DNA from 3 places in the Paraburkholderia sp. HC6.4b genome. Region 1 is predicted to be linked to each of the others. Evidence: predicted binding sites of a transcription regulator. Region 1 holds the regulator's gene; each other region holds the start of a gene.

Region 1 (6,745 bases):
GCTCGGCCTGTCACGCTCGCCGGCCGAACTCGCCGCGATGAAGGCGATCAAGCTCGCGCTCGATCCGCACAATCTCCTGAACCCTGGCAAGGTGATCGCGATGTAGTGTGCGCGGCGCGAATCTGCGTGCGCAGCATGTTCCCGAGTCGCTTGCTCAGGCACTCGATCTCGCCGAGCGCGACGTGTTCGAATTCGGCGGGGCGCAGTGCGATCGCATCGTTGCGAACGTACTCACGAAAATATCCGGCGGCGCGTCATGGCATCGGCGACGCGGTACGCCGGAGCTGTGCCGATTCAGGCGTCTTCGCCGGTTGCGAATACGCCGTTTTCCGGTGCCGTCCGTTCGACGTCGATGCATTGCACGCGCCAGTGGCCGCTCGCGAGGATGCGGCCGTGCTCGGCGCACCACTGCACACGGCCGACCTCGCCTTCGAACGGCCCGTCGAGCTGATTCAGATCAAGCCCCTCGAGCACGCAGACCGGCGCGGAGCTATGCGGCGCGCACACGAGCGTATTGCCGCAATCCATATGCAACGCGCCCCATTCGGGCAACTCGAGCCCGAAATGACCTTCGCGCGACCATTGCCGCGTGTCCTTGTCGAGCCAGAGAATGGCGAAGGCCATCGGGTTGACACGATCGAACGTGTCGAGATGAACAGTCAAACGCATGACATGTCTCCGCAATGTAGACAACTGATTCGCATTGCCGGCGCCATCGCGCGTCGGCAGCGGGCCCGCTGCGTGCGCATCAAGTCCTTATTGGCTAAGTACCCATTGCACGAGCGTGTGCGCGTCCTGCGCCGATAACGGCCCACCGCGCTCGGCTCGGTCTCGCCATAAGCAACGCCGGCCGTCAGCGCGCACGCCGAGCACACGAGCAGACAGTTTCGGATTCGCGCAATCACGGCACGTACTCCCGTATCAGGAATAAGATCAGTGTACGGGCGGCGAAACGGCCCTCATTGACTTCGATCAAACGGTCTACGGCGCGGGCCGATCGCGCGACACAATGGCGCGCCTACGCTGATGAGAACGGCGCGCGCCTCGCTGTCTGCCATGACGGCAGCTTGTCGCCGCCGAAGCATCTGAAGGAGAACCCGATGCGAGCGATGGTGTTCGACGGCAACTCGGCGACACTGACCGAGCGGGAAGTGCCTGATCCGCGGCCCGGTGCCGGGGAGATCCTGATCGACGTTCATGCGTGCGGCGTGTGCCGCACGGACCTGCATCTGGTCGACCGCGAGCTCGAGCATCCAAAGCGGCCGGTGATTCCCGGCCACGAAATCGTCGGCGTGGTGGCCGAATTGGGCGCGGGCGTCAGCGGTTTCACGGTGGGCGAGCGGGTCGGCGTGCCGTGGGTCGGGCGCACCTGCGGCCACTGCCGCTACTGTCTGTCCGCCCGCGAAAATCTCTGTGACGACGCTGGCTTCACCGGCTACACGATCGACGGCGGCTACGCCGAGCGCACCGTCGCCGACAGCCGCTACTGCTTTCATCTGCCGCCGCACTACAGCGATATCGAGGCCGCGCCGCTGCTGTGCGCGGGTCTGATCGGCTATCGCACGTTGAGCATGGCGGGCGACGCCGAACGGATCGGCATCTACGGTTTCGGCGCGGCCGCGCATCTCGTCGCGCAGGTGGCGCGTCACCAGCAGCGCACCGTCTATGCGTTCACGCGTCCCGGCGACCACGCGGCCCAGCAACTCGCGCTGCGCCTCGGCGCGGCATGGGCCGGCGGCAGCGACGAGGCACCGCCCGGCGAACTCGACGCCGCGCTGCTGTTCGCGCCGGTCGGCGCACTGGTGCCGCTGGCGTTGCAGGCGGTCGCGAAAGGCGGCGTGGTGGTGTGCGGCGGCATTCATATGAGCGACATTCCGTCGTTCCCGTACGCGTTTCTGTGGGGCGAGCGGCGGATGGTGTCGGTCGCGAATCTGACCCGCGACGATGGGCTTCAGTTCATGCGCAGCGCCGCCGAGATGCAGCTCGCGATCGAGACGACGACTTACGCGTTGTGCGACGCGAACCGCGCGCTCGACGATCTGCGCAACGGCAACCTGACCGGCGCGGCCGTGCTCGCGGTCCGCCCGTGATCCGCTAGCGAGCCGTTCGCGCTTGATACAGATCAAGCCGCGCGCCGCGTCGGCGTTCATCATGTAAGCGCGAACCGTTGGCGTCCCCGTCACGGGCCGAGGTGTGAAGCGACGCGCTTGACGCGCCGCCTCGCGGTGCGACGATCCGAGGAGAGCCGATGAACACTGCTGCCGGGCGCAACACCTTCCACCGCGTGATGATCGCGTCCGCGGGCGGCAGCGGACTGCCGCTCGGCACGCGCGTCGCCCGGCAGTTGGTCGCGGCGGATGCGCGCTTTCGTCTCGTCGATATCGTTTGCAATCCTGCCGCGCTTTATCCGACGCTGATGCTCAGCTATCCGGACTGGTGCGAGGCGCATCGCGCGATGCTGCACGGCGCGCAGGCCGCGCTGCGCGACGCGGTGATCGCGTTGCACGGCGTCGTCGCGGCGACCGACGCCGAGATCGTCGATCTCACCGCGCTGCATCAGGGCGCGGCCGAAGCGCTCGCCCACACGGCGACGCAATGGGACGCGGATCTGGTCGCGGTGGCCGCGCATCCGCGTGAACATCGCTGGGACAGCCGTATCGATCCCGAGGAACTGGTCGCGTCGATCGGGCGTCCGGTGCTGTACATGCCGGCGAGGTCGACCGACGCGAGCGATGCCTCGGCGGTGAGCCGCGTGCTGGTCGCGATCGATGGCAGCGACACCGCGCTCGACGCGCTGCGCACCGCGCTCGCGGTAGCGCCGCCCGACGCACGCATCAAGGTCGTCTACGCGGCCGACGACCGCTTCGCGTGGTGCGAATGGTTACCGTTCGAAGTCGTGTCGCAGCATCGAATCGATGTCTTGCGGCGCGGCGCGGCGATGCTCGAACAAAGCCGGCGCGCGGCCGAAACCGCGTTGCTCGAGTTCGACGATGATTCCGGCGATGCGTCGAGCGCGATTCTGGACGAAGCGCAACGCTGGCACGCGGACCTGATCGTGATGGGTTCGCACGGCATGCGCGGCGCGCCGCACCCGTTGCCGGGGCACGTGACGTCGCGCACGCTGCGCGACGCGGCGTGTCCCGTGCTCGTGTGTCCGCGCGGCGCGTCGTCATTGCGGGCGGACGACGTGCCGCACGGCGAGTGGCGGGAGCCGTATCCGGGCAGTCCGGGCGGGCCCTTTTATCTGTAGCGGGAGCGCGCCACGCGCGTTGACAAATCCAACCTCAGTGGAGAATCGGCATGTACCAACATATCCTCGTCGCGCTAGACGGCAGTGCTTTCTCGAAACGCGCGCTGAAAGAAGCGGTGAATCTCGCCGCGTTGACGAAGGGCGTCGTGCATCCGGTTTATGTGGTCGACAAGACGCCGCTCTTTTCCTATGCCGGCTATTACGACCCGCTCACGCTCGTCGAAGCCTTGCGCCAGGACGGCCAATTGGTGCTGGAGGAGGCCGAACAGGCCTGCGCCGCCGCCGATGTGCCTTGCCGCCCTGAAATGATCGAGTCGGAGAGCCTGTCCGACGACGTCGCCGCGATCGTGCTGCGCCACGGCGAGCAGATCCACGCCGATCTGCTTGTGCTAGGCACGCATGGGCGACGCGGCGTGCGGCGCCTCGTGATCGGCAGCGTGGCGGAGCGGGTGCTGCGTTTCTCGACCTGTCCGGTGCTGCTCATGCGCGAGCCAAGCACCGAGGATGCGCCCGCAGAGTAACCCGCGACAGCGGGGCGCGGCAGCGCGTGAACATTACGCGAGCGCGTCGGCCGGTATCTGGATCGAGATCCCGAAGCCATGGCCCGGCGAGCTGGTGAACGACACGTTGCCGCGCAACTGCCGCACGCGTTCGCGAATGCCGAGCAAACCGAATGAATCTGTTCCCTGCGACCGATCCAGCGCGACACCCACGCCGTCATCCTCGATATCGAGCGATACGATGGGGCCCGCGCAGGTCATGTCGATGCGTACGCAGCTGGCCTTGGCGTGCCGCGCGACGTTCGTCAACGCCTCCTGAACGATGCGAAACAGCGCCGTCGCCGCGAATTCGCCGCACACCGGCTCGGCCGGTTCGAGATGCACGCTCGAGCGCACGTCGTAGCGTTTCGTGAAGTCTTCGGCCAGCCAGTCGAGCGCGGCGGCGAGCCCGAGGTCGTCGAGCAGCGGGGGCCGCAGATCGGCGGCGATACGCCGCAGCGAAGCGGCCATCCAGTCGATCTGCTTTTGCAGTTCATGCGTCTGCGCGGCCAGCGGCTCGGTGTCGGCCTGGCTTTTCAGCTTCGCTTCGAGCAGCGCGACGCTCATTTTCAGCGCGGTCAGCCGTTGGCCGAGATCGTCGTGCAGTTCGCGCGCCATACGTTTTTGCTCGTTTTCGCGGGCGATCTGCACGTGCGTGGATACCTGATTCGCGCGTTCGAGTTCCGCGAGGCGCATACGTTCGGTCAGGTCGCGCGTGATCTTGGCGAAGCCGAGCAGCGCGCCCGACGCGTCGTGCACGGCGGAAACGACCACGTTGGCCCAGAAACGCGAGCCGTCGCGACGTACGCGCCAGCCTTCGTCCTCGGTGCGGCCTACGGCTGCGGCGATTTCCAGTTCGCGGGCGGGCTTGCCGGCCGCGATGTCTTCCGGGGTATAGAACTTCGAGAAATGCTGGCCGATGATTTCTTCGGGCGTGTAGCCCTTGATGCGCTGTGCGCCGGGATTCCAGCTGGTCACGCGGCCGGACACGTCGAGCATGAAGATCGCATAGTCCTGAACCGCATCGATCAACATGAAATAGCGATCCTCGACGGGCACATCCGACACGGACGCCGCACCGGTGAAGCAGGAAGACTCGCCGCTCGACAGATCCATCGCTCCTCCGGGTGGTCACGCAAGGTCGCGCACCGCAACGCACCGAGTTATATCAGTTCGGGAGCGCTTGTTCCACCCCGCATGTCCCGCGAACGAACGTGAGGCGAGCGACGCGTCGGCGTTCAAACCCGAGCCAGTCCTTCCGCGTCTTCGATGCGGATCGTTTTGCCGTTCGCCTTGACGAGGCGCTCGCGCTGGAACTTCGAGAACATCCGGCTCACCGTTTCGAGCTTCATGCCCAGAAAGCAGCCGATTTCCTCGCGGGTCATGCGCAAATGAAACTCCGCCGCGGAAAAGCCGCGCGCCTTGAAGCGCTTCGACAGGTTCAGCAGAAACGTCGCGACGCGCTGTTCGGCGGTCATCGTGCCGAGCAGCATCATCTGGCTCGACTCGCGCACGATCTCGCTGCTCATCATCTGGTAGATGTGATGCTGCATCGGCTTCATCTCGCGACAGATCGCCTCGAGCTGCGCGAACGGAATGATGCACACGACGCTGTCTTCGAGCGCGATCGCATCGCAATTCTGCTTGCCCTCGCCGATGCCGTCGAGGCCGAGCGAGTCGCCGGCGATCTGGAAGCCGGTCACGTGCTCGCGGCCGTCGCGATGCATGACCACGGTCTTGAACGATCCGGCGCGGATCGCGTAGAGGCTTTGAAACGCATCGCCCGCGCGATACAGCGTATCACCGCGTTTGATCGAGCGCGTCGAGCCGATCAACGTGTCGAGTCGGCTCAGTTCGTCGGATGTCAGCTCGGGCGGCATGCAGATCGCGCGCATCGCGCAGGTGGAGCAGCGCGGCACGGCGTAGCGTGTGGCCGCGGTGCGTGGCACGACGTGGATCGGTACGACGTGCGAAGTGCGGGGCGCGTCGTGGCGGGGTTCACAGACTGTGGCAACTTGCATGCTCGGCTCCTGGCGGTCAGACCGGATGCGCACGACGCGCATAGGCAATCGCTTCGATGGCACGGCAGGCGAGTTCGAACTCCGAGGTCTTGTCGAAGCAGAAGTCGGCGCCCGCCGCTTCGCACGCTCGGCGAAACGCCGTCGTGCAATGATTGGTCAACACGATGCTGACGATGGACGGCCGCACCCGCGACAGCGCCGCGAGCAGCAGCAGATTGGTCTTGCCCGAGAAGCACGGGTCCAGCACCGCGACATCGGCGCGACTCGCGACGATGTCGTCGAACGTGTGCTCGACGCCGGCGGACTCGCCGACGATTTCGATGCCGGGAATCAGCGCGATCAGGCAAGCAAGCCGGCGTCGGACCTCGGTCGCATCGTCGACGAGGAAGACTCTCGATAAGGTGGCTGGCGGAGCGGTGTCCATACTGACCAGTATTGGCGACCTCATCTCAGAAATATATCGGCGGGGATTTAAGCGGCGCTAGGAGTTCGGGTAGTGTTGTAGGAATATTCCTAGTGCATGGCTGGCGATGGGGTATGTAGCCGAGTGCGAGTACACGGCTACTTTCGACGTGACGGCTTCGAAGGTCGCAGGCATGCAGTTGATCAAGTAATCACGGAACAAGCCGATAAAGACCCATTGACCTGCGTCAAGCCGCGCGGCGGCGCGCGCTTCACACTGTCGGCGCGGACACGCGACGGCACCGCTTCGGTTCATGCCAGCGCTTTCACAGGGAGTCCAACATGTATGCACGAATTCTGGTTGCGCTCGACGACAGTCCCAGCGCGCAGCGCGCCTTTGCCGAGGCGCTGAAGCTCGCGAAGCTGACGGGCGCCACACTCGAAGCCTGCTGCGTGGTAGGGCACGGCAAGTGGTCGGACAATGCCGATGTGGCTTTCGAGCCGGAACCGGCGGCCGCGGCGCAAGAATTCGC
Region 2 (6,745 bases), on a different contig from region 1:
GCGTCGATCCGGCAAGGTACGGTGACGGCCTCGCTGATCCTGCGCAAGCTGAGCGCGTACCCGCGGCAGAACGGTCTTGCGGTCGGCCTGCGCGAGCTCGGCCGCATCGAACGCACACTGTTCACCTTGAAGTGGCTGCAGGACCCGGCTTTGCGCCGGCGCGTGTCCGCCGGGCTGAATAAGGGCGAAGCGCGTAATTCACTGGCCCGCGCCGTATTCTTCTACCGGCTGGGTGAGATACGGGACCGTTCGTATGAGAACCAGCGCTACCGGGCCAGCGGCCTGAATCTGGTGGTGGCTGCGATCACGCTGTGGAACACGGTGTATCTGGAACGTTCAATCGCCGGCTTGCGGGAGCAGCGCGAGGTCGACGAGAGTCTGATCCCCCACGTCGCGCCGCTCGGCTGGAATCACATCAACCTAACCGGCGACTACGTATGGCATGCCAACAAACGCGTTGCCAAGGGGCGATTCAGGCCGCTGCGCACCGCAAAATCGGCTAGGGCAAAGTCTTAGCGTACGAAAAAATCCGTTTCTCGAGGGCACCCCTACTTTCAGAGACGCTTGATCTCGACACCGTATTTCCTCAGCGCGTAGCCAATCTGGCGCGGCGTCAGTCCAAGCAGCCGCGCCGCTTTTGCCTGCACCCAGCCGGACCTTTCCATGGCGGCGATGAGACGCTCGCGGTTGGTCATCTTCGCATCACTTCCGAGGACTGCGCCGCCAGCCGCTAACGGAGCCCGCTCGCTGCCGACAGGCTGGACCGCAGCAACTGCGCCCGACGTAGCAGCCTCAGCCCGCGGCGTAGCCGGCTTCACGGGCACTGGTACGATTCGCCCGGGCTGCAGCGCAATTTCGTCCGATCGGCTCTTCCACAGCATCGCGGACAGGCACTGGCCGTGGCAGCAGGCAAAGTCGTTTCTCACGATCGCTGGTCCCGGCGCCAAGGTCGCGCTCCGCTGCACGCAATTCTCGAGCTCGCGGACATTGCCGGGAAAACCGCAGTTCATCAATACTTCAATCGCGCTCGCATCGAAGCTCAGCGTACGGCCGTTCTCGCTGTTGAAATTATCGAGAAACTCCACGGCGAGGAGCGGAATATCACTGCGCCTTTCACGCAACGGCGGCAACAGCAAGGGAACCACGCAGAGGCGATAATAAAGGTCGGCGCGGAACTCGTTCCTTGCCACCGCCTCTTCCAGGTTTTTGTTCGTGGCGGCAATCACGCGAACATCGACCTTGATGGTCTGGTTGCTGCCGACGCGCTCGAATTCTTGCTCCTGCAGGACGCGCAGCAGCTTTGCCTGGAACGAGGCCGAGATCTCGCCGATCTCGTCCAGAAACAGCGTCCCCTTGTCGGCGAGCTCGAAGCGCCCCTTACGCGAATTGAAGGCGCTGGTAAAGGCACCCTTCTCATGACCGAACAATTCGGATTCCAGCACCGTCTCATGGAGCGCCGCGCAATTGAGCTTGATGAAGGGCCGCTTGGCGCGCGGCGACAACTCGTGAACGGCCTTGGCGACCAGCTCCTTCCCGGTACCGGATTCGCCGCGCAACAGAACCGTGCTGTTCGATTCGGCTACCACCGCGATCTTCGCGAGCAGCCCGCGCAGCGCCGGGCTGTCGCCAATGATCCCGTCGATCTGAAACTTCTTACGCTCACCTGCAGGGTGCTTGAGCTCGGACAATGGCTTTTGCAGCCCGTCCTTCCCCGCCATCAGTCGCTCGCGGTCGCTCCTGAAAAAGCGATGCAGCTTCACCGTCTGCCCTACCAGGTTGGCGACCATGGTAAGCAGCCGCACGTCGCAATCGAGCCGGAAGTTCGACCCATAGTCCAGGATGCGGTCGATGGTCAGCGTGCCTACGACTTTCGCGTCGATGCGAATAGGGACGCCAATGAACGACACTCGCATGTTGTCGGAGGCACCGAGCACGCCCATGTCGGCGGCACTGAAGCCCGAATGCACCGCTATGTTCTCGGCGACGAGCGGCCTGTCCGTCGCCATGATCTGGTCAATTGCCTTCTGCGGCAGGCGCATCCGGTAGTGCTCATCGCTGCCTTCGCTCCAGTCCGCGCCAACGGTAATGTCCGGTACGCCATCATCGTCGAAGAGAGAGACGATACCGAGCCGCATCTGAACAAACGATTGCAGGCGATCGATGACGTTGGCCAACGTGACTTCGAGCCGGTAGGGAGCGGTCAGTACCTTCGATATTTCGAAGATGCCGGTAAGCACGCTCTCGTGCCACTGCACAATAGGGACCGCGTGGTCCGCCTCGGACTTTGAGCTAGGCCTTTCGCGTACGGAAGCGATATGCAGCATGACGACTTCCCCGTTGTGGGGACCGTGCTCCCCGTCACCTTGTTCGGATTTGCGGGCATTGTGTTGCATATCATCCTCGATCTAGCGCCCAATTTCATGGGCTGTCTTCAAAAGATAATGCCTTTTCATGGAAGGACGGTGAAACTGTAGTGCCTTGATGTACTTATTTTCTGCTTTTGCGATCTCGCTGCGTGGATTCCGTTAGGAACTCGAGTTCCATTGATGTCGCTCAAATCAACTGCGATTTGTCTACTCCAGGTGCAGCCGATTACAGGTGTCGTCCATTATTGATTGCTGCCTCGGTGCCCGTGAGATAACTCGCCGCATCCGAGCATAGGACGAAGATGATCTATCTTTGCGACCTCTTCGGGCGTGCCCGCCCGGTGCAGCGGGATATTTGGCACAAGAAGCGCTTCCGTGTCGGGCGACAAAATGTCCGTCTTGAACTGGCCAAGGACGTATGGAAACTGTTTTCAGATCGTCACATCCGAGCCTATCGGTCCGATTAATCTGGTTTGGTAAGTCATGGCTGCGTTAGCGTAACGTTTCAGGTGCAAAAAAAAGCCCTCCGGGCTCTAGGTGCCAGCCATCCTCACTACCTCTATTGTTTTGGCAACCCCAAGTATCTTCACAGGCGCTGGGCCAGTAGCCGTCGTACTTGCGCACGTTCTGGCCAAGGAAATCGAAACCGTCTGCAATGTTCGTGATCCGGGTCTTCTCTTCCGAGCGCTCCAGACCTTGAGCGGCCATAAACTGCCTGAGCGCCGGAAGCACCTCGAATTCGAGCACTTCTTTCGACATACCGGTCACAATAAAGTCATCGGCGTAGCGAACGACGTTGAGTTGGGCCTTGCTGCGTGCCGCCGCGGTGAGATTACGCTCGGTCATCAGAGCATCGAGCACGACGAGCAGATTTAGATCGAGGCCCTTGAAACGCATGATCCCAACTTATCCATAGTGTGGATGCGTTCCATCAAAACAATCGATTTTACGAAATGTACGGCATGGAGGATAGTGTTCCTGGTAAATCCATTTCAATTTCGCAAACCTGCTGGCGCCTTCGTCGTGCCGGGGTAGCGGATGAAGTGTGTCGTAGAACTGAGCGAAGCCGAGGAAATGACGTTGCAGCAGTTGTCGATCAATCACATGCATCGGGACACGCGCATGCGAGCGGCGGCCCTGTCGCCGCTCGGACACAGGATCAAGCGCAAGCTCACCGCCGAGCAACTCGGCGTGAGCGGGCAGTCGATCTGTGACTGGCTCACGCATGGCGCAACAGCGGCGTGTCCGGCCCGATGGGCGGCCATAACGGTGGGCACATGAAGCACCACTGGCGGCGCTTCATCACCTGGACGAAGGAAATCGCAGATCCCGAACTCGCTGAACTTTCTCGGCGGACACGGCACCAAATTTCAAGTCAATTTCTCGTGGACGCTCTCATGAATACTGCGGCAAAACGTCGGGCCGGAGAAATAGAATTTGGGCATATCAAGATGGTTGTCGGTCTTTGCCCTGACGCCGAGAAAAATCCTCAGGTGTACGCCGAGCATCAACCGAGGCACATGTCCAATGCGGCCACGGTCTTCGGCGGCATGGGCAAGCTGGATCGCGCCGACACGACGCGACAAGCGTCCGGCGGGTCGCGTAGGCGCTTACTACCGGCAAAACTGCGCATAGTTCTCCAAACCCTTTCTATATCGGCCGCTTACCTTCGTACAGTTGAGGCAACCCTCGACTTCGCCTTGGCTTCGCGACGAATCGGGAGCAGCCGTTTGCAGGTGCCAATTGCTTCAGCGACCCTGCCAAATGGATCTCGTGTCAATCGCGGTCAGATCGTGCGGAAGATGCGGGGGAAGTCTTTGGTAGATCCGGTGCGAAAGGCACGCGCACTCGATGTAATCTCCATCGTGGATGAGGTTCGATCGGTCCGTGAAGCGTTGACGGAAATACTCTTTTCTTCGGGCTTCATCCCAGAACTGTTCCAGAGTGCAGATGATTTCTCGAAATCGAACCGCTTTCTCAGCAAGTCCTTCGCGTCCGTCAGGTCCACCCTCAAAGGCCGGACGGCGCATAGGAGGCAGTCGTGAATTTGGCCGTGTCCACAGATAGAGGACCTCTCTCCGTGCGCTCTCAGGTGCGGTGGAGGCTGGTTTGGGAAAATGAGTTGCGACTCGCCGACCACATCGAACTGTCCGAGTTCTTCCGAAAGACCTACGGACCGACCGGGGCGTTTAATGCAAAACCATTCGAAGGCAATCACAGTTGGGCTGGTGCGCGGCCAGAGTTCCGTGCAATCGGCTACGACGCGCGCGGCGTAGCGGCTCATATCGGCGCACTGCGCCGTTTCATCAAGGTTGGCGCAGTCGATCTACTAGTGGCCGAACTAGGATTGTACGCGGTACGTCCGGATCTTGAGGGACTCGGAATCCCTCAATTAATGCGCGTGATGTATCCCGTATTGCAGGAACTTGGCGTTCCATTCGGCTTCGGCACGGTTCGACACGCGTTGCGGCAACACATTGCAAGGCTGCTCGGCCGACCCGGTCTGGCGACTATTGTGTCTGGAGTTCGCGTGAGGTCGACCCTTCGAGAAGTGCATCTCGACACGCCGCCCACGCGCATCGAGGACGTACTCATTGTCGTCTTACCGATTGGACGGTCAATGAGCGATTGGCCGACCGGAACGATAATTGATCGAAACGGGCCAGAGCTGTGAGGCACTGCTTATCCGAAGCGCGCAGCGAGTGCGCTGACACCAACGGACGTCGCGACGTCTATTTGACGTTTGACGACGGCCCTAATCCATTTTGCACACCGGACGTCCTCGATGTGCTGGCGGAACACCGGGTGCCAGCGACTTTCTGCGTCATCGGCGCGTACGCAGCGGACCAGCCGAAGCTGATCCGACGGATGATCGCAGAAGGGCACGAGGTCGCAAACCACACGATGACTCATCCGGACCTGTCCAGATGCGAACCCACCGAAGTACAACAGGAAATACTAACGGCAAGCAGGGTCATCAGGATGGCGAGCCCCCATGCTTCGCTGCGGTATATGCGTGCCCCGTATGGCATGTGGACCGAAGCAGTGCTCACTACGTCAGCGAGCGCTGGTCTGGCGCCCCTCCACTGGTCGGTAGACCCGCGAGACTGGTCTCGTCCCGGCGTGGACGCGATTGTGAGCGCAGTGCTGGCCTCTGTCCGGCCGGGTGCAATTGTGCTCTTGCACGACGGATGCCCTCCCGATGAGTTGGGACGATGCACTCACGCTGGTCGGCGCGAGCAGACCCTCATGGCGCTTTCCCTCATGATTCCAGCATTGCATGACCGGGGGTTTGCAATCCGATCGCTTCCTCAACCTAACCGGACAAACCAGACACCCTATGAACATGCTTGGCGCAACTAGCACTGTCGCTGTCTCGTCTTATGCGCTCCGCGGTCCTTTTGCTTCTAGATCAGTACGAGACGCAAATTTTTCGCGGGAAGCCGAGCGACTTCGGCGAGGACCGTCATCTCACGATTCTCGTGCTGACGGCAGGTTATCGGACCGAGTACGTTCCGGACGCCATTGCGGCGACAGTCGTTCCGGACAGACTGGGGGTGTATCTGCGCCAACAACTGCGCTGGGCGCGCAGTACTTATCGGGACACGTTGCTTTCGCTGCGCCTGCTGCCCTGTCTAGATCGCTACCTTACGCTGGACGTGATCGGACAGAATCTGGGCTCGCTATTTCTCGCCTTATCGCTTCTAGCGGGGGCTCGCGCAGCTCGCATTGACAGTGACAGTGCCGTGGTGGACTGCCCTGATAATCGCATCATTGACCATGATCCGCTGTAGCGTGGGCATCGGTTCGCGCTCGCCAGATTCGATTTATTGGCTTTTCTCTTCACACACCCATTAACCTCTTTCTCTTGCTCCCCCTGAAAGTCTATGCGCTGTGTACATTGAGCAATAGAGAATCTAGCAGTTGGTTTCTAAAATCCCTTACCGACTAACGATTTGTGCATCCGTCGACTCCGTGAAAACTGGGAGCTACTGAGCCTTACCGCAAGCAGCTCGGCACTCGCCCACCGCCAGATTTTGCACGGACAAGATTCCCCTGTGAAACGTTGCCGCGCGGCAAAGCGTTCGTACCGCATCCGCATATAAACGTCTCAATCTAATGCACCATTACCTTGGGGGCCTGTAGAAATATTCGAAGGACATCACCCTCTTTCTGGCGCCCCACATCAACTCCTACAGGCGATTCCAGATCGGTACGTTCGCGCCGACCAAGGTCGCATGGAGCCAAGACAATCGGACGGTCGGTTTCCGCCTTTACGGCGAAGGCTCGGACGCCGTCCGCGTTGAGTGCCGCATTGGCGGTGCGGATCTGAATCCGTATCTCGCTTTTGCGGCCCTGATCGCGGCGGGTCTTGCGGG
Region 3 (6,745 bases), on a different contig from region 1:
CGCCGGTGTCGGAGGCCGCGGAAACGTTCGAAGGTGCCGACACGAAGAGCGGCGAGGTCAAGTGGACCGGTACGCGCGTCGATCTGGTGTTCGGCTCGAACTCGGTGCTGCGCGCCTTGGGCGAGGTCTACGCGAGCGAGGACGGCAAGGAGAAATTCGTGCGCGACTTCGTTGCCGCGTGGGTCAAGGTGATGAATCTGGATCGTTTCGAGCTGGCTTGATCCAGCCAGTGCTGGCGAGTGGTTCTTTGCCACGTCGACGCAGTTTTTGAAGGTGGATTTGCGAAGTCATCGAGCGCGCTTGCCGGGATGCCGGCAAGCGCACTTTTTCTTCGCCTCGTCACTGCTTCTGCGCCGCCGAATTTCAGATGTGCGAGCACCGGGTGCCGATGACACCCGTGCTGCCCGTAACCAGAATGGTCATGCAATTTCCATTGCCCCACCGGAGGCTGCCACTCAGACCATCTTCAACACCACCCTGAAACGCGCGTGACCGCTCATCATCCGGTCGAAGGCCTGCGCTGCCTCGGCGAGCGGATACTCTTCGATCATCGGCTTGACACCGGTGAGCGCGCTGAACGCGAGCGTGTCCTGCGAATCGGCCGAGGTGCCGGAGGGCCAGCCTTGCACCGAGTTGCGTCCCATGATGAACTGCACGATCGGCACTTCGACCGGCTCTTCGGACACGCCGACCATCACGAGCTTGCCGTTCAGGCCGAGACCGCCGAGCGTCGCGGTCATCGCCTTGCCGCTCGTCACCGTGGCGAGTATCAGCTTCGCGCCGCCCAGTGCCTGCAGCTTCTCGGCGACGTTTTCCGTTTTGCTGTCGATGTAGTGATGCGCGCCCAGTTGCTGCGCGAGCGGGGCCTTGTCCTGACCCCGCGCGATCGCCACCGTGCGAAAGCCCATCTTGCGCGCGAACTGCACGCCGAGATGACCGAGGCCGCCGATCCCGAGAATCGCGACCACGTCACCAGCGCGCGCGCCGCTATTGCGTATCGCGTTGAACGTCGTGATGCCCGCGCAGAGCAGCGGCGCGGCATCGACGTCGGACAGATCGTCGGGAATGCGCGCCAGGGCTTCGACCGGGGCCACCATGTATTCGGCGTAGCCGCCGTCGTAGCTGATGCCGGGGATGAGGGCGAACTTGCACAGCACGAAATCGCCCTGGCGGCAGTGTTCGCATTTGCCGCAATGCCCGCCGTGCCAGCCGACCCCGACACGCTGCCCGACCTGCCAGCCCTCGACACCCGCACCGACCGAATCGATCACGCCCGCGATCTCGTGACCGGGCACACGCGGATAGGCCAGGCCCGGCCACAGGCCTTCCTTGGTCATCGCATCGCTATGGCAGATGCCGCAAGCCTGAATCCTGATACGCACGTGACCCGCGCCCGCCTCGGGCACTTCGCGTTCGACCAGTTCGAGCGGGCCGCCGGCCTGCTTCACTTCGACTGCTTTCATTGTGGGCATGATGTTCTTCCTTTCCAGTGACGAACGGGACAAGAGGGGAACAAACTCCAACATGATATTCCGCGTCCAGGCGGCTCGCCAGAAAGAAGCCGCCGCCGCATGGCTGATGGCGATGACATCCGATGTAATTGGCGAGCCGCGCGGCTGCCTCTACTCTTCGACTACCGCGCCGTCGCTCCGATGGCGCACACGTCAAGGAGATACCATGTCCAGCTATCCCGTTCACACGATCGAGTCCGCTCCCGAGCAATCGAAGCCCGTGCTCCGCAAATTGCAACAGGCGTTCGGCCTGATTCCGAACATCGCGGCCAAGATGGCGGCTTCACCGGTGCTGATCAACGGCTTCATCGGCCTGTTCGAGCGCGTGCATGCGAGCAGTCTGACCGAACCGGAGATCCAGACGCTGCTGCTCACCAACGCCGTGACGAACGCGAGCGAATGGGCGGTTGCGTTTCATACCGCGCTCGGCTTGAACGCGGGCCTGCGTCGCGCCGATGTCGAGGCGATCCGCCACGGCGGCGTGCCCGACGACGCGAGGCTCGCGGCGCTGTCGACGCTCGCGCGCACGCTGATCGAAAAACGCGGCCGCCTCGACGATGAGGACCGGCAACGCTTCCTCGCGGCAGGTTTCAGCGCGGAGCAGATTCTCGAGGTGGTTGCGGCGGTCGCCGCGTCGACGATCACGAACTACACCGGCAGCGTGACCGAGCCGCCGCTCGAAACGCAGTTCGCCGAATTCGCGTGGCACGCGCCCGCGCGTTGAAGCGATCCCGTTCAGGCATCAACCGGAGGGCAACACCATGAACGTCACGAGTCACGATCCGAAAGTGCAGCCAGGCGATCTCGGCAGTCTGTTGCGCTATTGGCGTGACGTGCGTGGCGTGAGTCAGCTCGATCTGTCGCTCGAGGCCGGCATCTCGCAGCGGCAGATCAGCTTCATCGAAAGCGGGCGCAGCGTGCCGGGCCGCGACACGCTGCTGACGCTTGCGCAGACCCTCGACGTGCCGCTGCGCGAGCGCAATGCGCTGCTGCTTGCCGCGGGTTATGCACCGATCTATTCGGAAGCACCGTGGAATGCGCAGGAAATGCACGGCGTGGTTCGCGCGCTCGAACGGGTCGTGCGTCAGCATGAGCCGTTTCCGGCGCTCGTGATGGACCGCGACTGGAACGTGCTGATGTCCAACGACGCGGCCCCGCGCTTCTTCAACTGCTTCATCGACATGACCGCGCGCGAAGGCCCGCGCAACATGCTGCATCTGATCTTCGATCCACATGGCATGCGTCCGTTCGTCGCCGATTGGCAGGAGGTCGCGCGAAGTCTGCTGCAACGCGTGTATCGCGAGTCGGTCGGTCATGTAATCGGCGCCAACACGAAGCGTCTACTCGATGAACTGCTTGCGTATCCCGACGTGCCGCGCGACTGGAAGACGCATCATGGCTCGTCCGCGACACCCGCGACGCTGCCGATGGTTCCGCTCGGCTTCATCAGCGAGGGCGTGGTGCTGCGCTATTTCTCGATGGTCACGACCGTGGGCACACCGCAAAACGTGGCCGCGCAGGAGTTGCGCATCGAATGCATGTTCCCCGCCGACGACGCCACCGAAGCACGTCATCAGCAGCTGCTCGCGGCGCACGCGTCCCCGCAACCTCCAATATCGGCAAACCGTATGCCGTGATATAGCGATGTCTTCGGTTTTTGGGCGATCATCCGAGCCGATCAGGTCGAGCAATCCGACGCCACTCACTCTCCATGGACAACGGGCTTCTACTGTTTCCGGTCGCGGCGCTTCACGTCGAAGCAGCCGACGAGCCACACTGGTTCCGGCGCGCGCCCAGTTCGCACGCGGCCATCATCTCCGACTTCGGCGACGTGACCGAGGTGCTCGCGCGTGTGCCGGAATCCTGGTGCGTCGCGTATATCGTCGCGTCAGTTGAATACGTGATCGGCATGCCTGTCCAACCGGCATGCCGATTAAGGTCGCCATCACCGCCGACGAACTCAATGCGTTTCTCGCGATACGCGAGGCGTACGATTCGCTTCAACGCGAGCACGAAGAGGTCTGCACCTTGATGCGAGCGCCAATCTCTATTCGTTGGTCGAGACCTGCAAGGTCAACGGCATCGATCCCTATCGCTATCTCACCTGGCTATTTCAGCGTCTGCCTTCGGCGAAAAGCGTCGACGACTACGACGCGTTGCTACCCATGGAAGAGGCCCGATGAGCATCGCTGATCTTTATCATCACCACACCTACCGGAGGAAAATATGACCGAACCGAAACAGATCAAAGCGTATATCCAGGATGCGTCAGGTCAGTTGCTGCCTCTTGCTGCGGATTCACTCATTCTCGAATTCCCGTCCGGCGAATCCCTGGAGATCGCTTGGGACACACCGCATCCTGACGACCCCCGGCCAGTTTGCGCGCAAGTATGGGGTGGGCGTCGCGTGCCGGTCGTTCAGACAGACGCCGATCTCGATGAAGTAAAACGCCGAACAACTCCGGTCGCGATCTTACCGTCAGCCGGGAACCTTGTGCTGGTTCATCCTTACTCGTTTAGCAAACACAAGCACGATTAGAATCCTCTGTCGTTCGAGCACGGCGCTTCTCAAATGAATGCCCTCTGAGAGACGCCAATGATGGATCGCATACGATCAATCGCGGGTGCGCCGCGTGGTCGCGCCGTAGGCCTCTATACTGTGCGTCGTCAAACACGAAGCCCGGCTCTCGAAATCGGCAGCGCTCGAACCCGCACATCCATGGAAACTGATTTGTCGTCGCCGCGCCGCTCACGGCTCACGCGCGTGATCGAGGTTTTCGTCGTCTTTCTGAAACTCGGGCTGACCAGTTTCGGCGGTCCGATCGCTCACATCGGCTACTTCCGGCGCGAGTTCGTCGAGCGGCGCCGCTGGCTCGACGATGAAGCCTTCACCGACCTGATCGGCCTGTGCCAATTTCTGCCGGGACCCGCGAGCAGCCAGGCGGGGTTTTCGATCGGGCTGCTGCGGGCCGGGTGGGGTGGGGGGCTAGCGGCCTGGTGCGGCTTCACGCTGCCGTCGGTACTCGTGATGCTGGCCTTTGCCGCGATCGCGCCGGACCTGGGCGGCGCGCTCGGCACGGGCGTGATTCACGGCCTGAAGCTCGTCGCGGTGGCCGTCGTCGCGCAGGCTGTCTGGGACATGGCGCGGCGTCTGTGTCCGGATCGCCGCCGCGCGGCGATCGCGCTCGCATCGCTCGGATTGCTCAGCGTGCCTGGCACCGTCTACGCCCAACTGATCGTGATCGGCGCCGGCGCCGTGCTCGGTGTCGCGCTGTGCCGGACCACGGCGGTGCAGGCGCCACGCGCCATTCCTCTGCGGGCCGGCGATTTTCAGGTGTCGCGCACGGCAGGCATCGTCGCGCTAGTGGTCTTTTGCGCATTGCTGTTCGCGTTGCCGCTATGGGCGGCAAGCGGGACCTCGCAAGGCATCCGCGTATTCGATGCGTTCTATCGCTCCGGCGCGCTCGTGTTCGGAGGCGGCCACGTGGTGCTGCCGTTGTTGCAGCGGGCAACCGTCGCGACCGGATGGGTCGCGCCCAACGACTTCCTGGCCGGCTATGGCGCGGCCCAGGCCGTACCCGGACCGCTGTTCACGTTCGCGGCGTTTCTCGGCTGGATGATGGCGCTGCCACCCAGACACTGGAGCGGCGCACTGCTGGCGACAGTGGGCATCTTTCTGCCGGGTCTGCTGCTCGTTCTCGCCGCATTGCCGTGGTGGCAGGCGCTGCGCGCGCGTGCGGCGATGGCGGCGGCGCTTGCCGGCGTCAATGCCGCGGTGGTCGGCCTTTTGGCCGCCGCGCTTTATTCGCCGGTGTGGACGAGCGCGGTCCTGTCGGCGACGGATTTCGCCGTGGCGTGCATCGGCTTTTTGCTGTTGCTGCGCTGGAAGGTGCCCCCGCTTGCGGTCGTCGTGCTGTGTGTGGCGGCCGGCGTCGCGCAAACGGTGCTGCACCCGCTCTGACAGGCTGATCGCGCACGCCTTGCACCAGCACTGATCTGCATCAAGGCTGACAGCCGCGGGTCGGTTAGCCTGCAACGATGATCGCGCGGCCTCGGTGCGTTTGCGGCACCACGACGATATCGCGCGAAACCCGACAGGCCGGAAGCCATTCGCGCGATGACGGACCACATGATCGACCACGGCCTCGGCGGCTACGGATTGGGCGGTGCAAGCGCACACGACGGTCCGCGCGCTGTGCGGGCATGGCGCCAACTGCGCTGGGGGTTGTGCGCGCTGAGCTTTTGCGCGATCCCCGCGTTCTACGTCGAACTGACGGTGCGCACCCCGCTGGCGCTGAGCCTGTCGCGGACACTATACGTCGGCATGTTCGCCGGCTTCGCGTTGTCGTTCACCTGGCTGGCCCATCTGAGCAGACGACCGAAGACGCTGCTCGCGAACAACTGGCTCGACCTGCTCATCGCGTTGGGCGCGGCGCTCAGCACCGGTTTCGGAACGCCGCCGTGGCAGCCCGTCGAATGGCTGCTGCGGCTGTCGTTCATGGGTGTCGTCGCGTTGCGCATCGTGCTGTCGCTGCGCGAATTCGTCACGCCGAACCGGTTGATGTGGCTGCTGCTCGCCGGCGCGCTCGTGCTCGCGATGGCCGGCGGCGGATTTTACTGGCTCGAACCACACGTGCACTCGTACTCCGAAGGGCTGTGGCTTGCGTTCGAAAGCAGCGCGACGGTGGGCTATGGCGACATCGCGCCGACGACGCCCGCATCGCGTGTGTTCGCGGCATTTGTCGTGCTGCTCGGCTACGGCATGTTGTCGCTGGTCTTCGCGAGCATCGCCGCGGCATTCATCGGCAAGGAAGAGAGGGCGTTGCGACGCGAGATGCATCGGGATATCAAGCATCTGAACGATGAAATCGTGCGCCTGCACGCTGAACTGAAGGCGTTGCGGCAGACGATCGACGCCGCCGCGCGACGCAGCGACGCCGCTGCGGGTTCCGTGACGCGCACGGGCGAATGACCATTCGCGCTGACAGCGCCGCGGCAAACGGGGCCACCGCGGACCGTGCGTGACTCCGCCTTGACGTACGTCAAATCCGCCGTGGATTGCGTGATTAAGCTGGAGACGTCGCGGCGGGTCCGCTACCTCGCATCCGCCGATGCGGCACTTCATGCCCGTGGGGGGCGTCACCATGCACATTTCCTTTCCGTCCTGCATGCCCGAATACTGCGCCCGCGATCTGGTGCTGGCGTTTGCGGCGCTCGTCGGCGATCGGCCCGTGC

Evidence for each region. The regulator FNR, encoded in region 1, switches genes on or off when oxygen is low (the NO sensors DNR and NnrR bind a similar motif). The targets are predictions, from matches to a motif close to TTGATNNNNATCAA.
Region 2: a site for FNR is predicted at 2,544-2,557, ahead of nifA (nif-specific transcriptional activator NifA). Genes of this name have one in related genera too.
Region 3: a site for FNR is predicted at 5,502-5,515, ahead of HDG34_RS35130 (potassium channel family protein). Genes of this name have one in related genera too.

The regions. Positions count from the first base shown of each region.
Region 1 covers NZ_JACHDC010000031.1:27,379-34,123, forward strand. Annotated here, with positions in the region: gene HDG34_RS35530 (FAD-binding oxidoreductase) at 1-106, shown strand, start outside; gene HDG34_RS35535 (DUF3564 domain-containing protein) at 295-669, opposite strand; partial or broken gene HDG34_RS40305 (cytochrome C) at 757-852, opposite strand; gene HDG34_RS35540 (zinc-dependent alcohol dehydrogenase family protein) at 1,101-2,090, shown strand; gene HDG34_RS35545 (universal stress protein) at 2,249-3,250, shown strand; gene HDG34_RS35550 (universal stress protein) at 3,301-3,771, shown strand; gene HDG34_RS35555 (PAS domain S-box protein) at 3,805-4,905, opposite strand; gene fnr (fumarate/nitrate reduction transcriptional regulator Fnr) at 5,028-5,810, opposite strand; gene HDG34_RS35565 (response regulator) at 5,827-6,234, opposite strand; gene HDG34_RS35570 (universal stress protein) at 6,555-6,745, shown strand, end outside.
Region 2 covers NZ_JACHDC010000017.1:161,231-167,975, forward strand. Annotated here, with positions in the region: partial or broken gene HDG34_RS25140 (Tn3 family transposase) at 1-516, shown strand, start outside; gene nifA (nif-specific transcriptional activator NifA) at 555-2,393, opposite strand; partial or broken gene HDG34_RS25150 (reverse transcriptase domain-containing protein) at 2,859-3,173, opposite strand; gene HDG34_RS25155 (hypothetical protein) at 3,405-3,647, shown strand; gene HDG34_RS25160 (hypothetical protein) at 3,644-4,411, shown strand; gene HDG34_RS25165 (NodA family N-acyltransferase) at 4,459-5,040, shown strand; gene nodB (chitooligosaccharide deacetylase NodB) at 5,037-5,729, shown strand; gene HDG34_RS25175 (glycosyltransferase family 2 protein) at 5,717-6,160, shown strand; gene HDG34_RS25180 (hypothetical protein) at 6,576-6,745, shown strand, end outside.
Region 3 covers NZ_JACHDC010000030.1:42,961-49,705, reverse strand. Annotated here, with positions in the region: gene katG (catalase/peroxidase HPI) at 1-221, shown strand, start outside; gene HDG34_RS35165 (alcohol dehydrogenase) at 456-1,472, opposite strand; gene HDG34_RS35160 (carboxymuconolactone decarboxylase family protein) at 1,678-2,235, shown strand; gene HDG34_RS35155 (helix-turn-helix domain-containing protein) at 2,273-3,148, shown strand; gene HDG34_RS35150 (hypothetical protein) at 3,261-3,515, opposite strand; gene HDG34_RS35145 (transposase domain-containing protein) at 3,566-3,694, shown strand; gene HDG34_RS35140 (hypothetical protein) at 3,738-4,049, shown strand; gene chrA (chromate efflux transporter) at 4,230-5,471, shown strand; gene HDG34_RS35130 (potassium channel family protein) at 5,628-6,482, shown strand; gene HDG34_RS35125 (DUF1488 domain-containing protein) at 6,655-6,745, shown strand, end outside.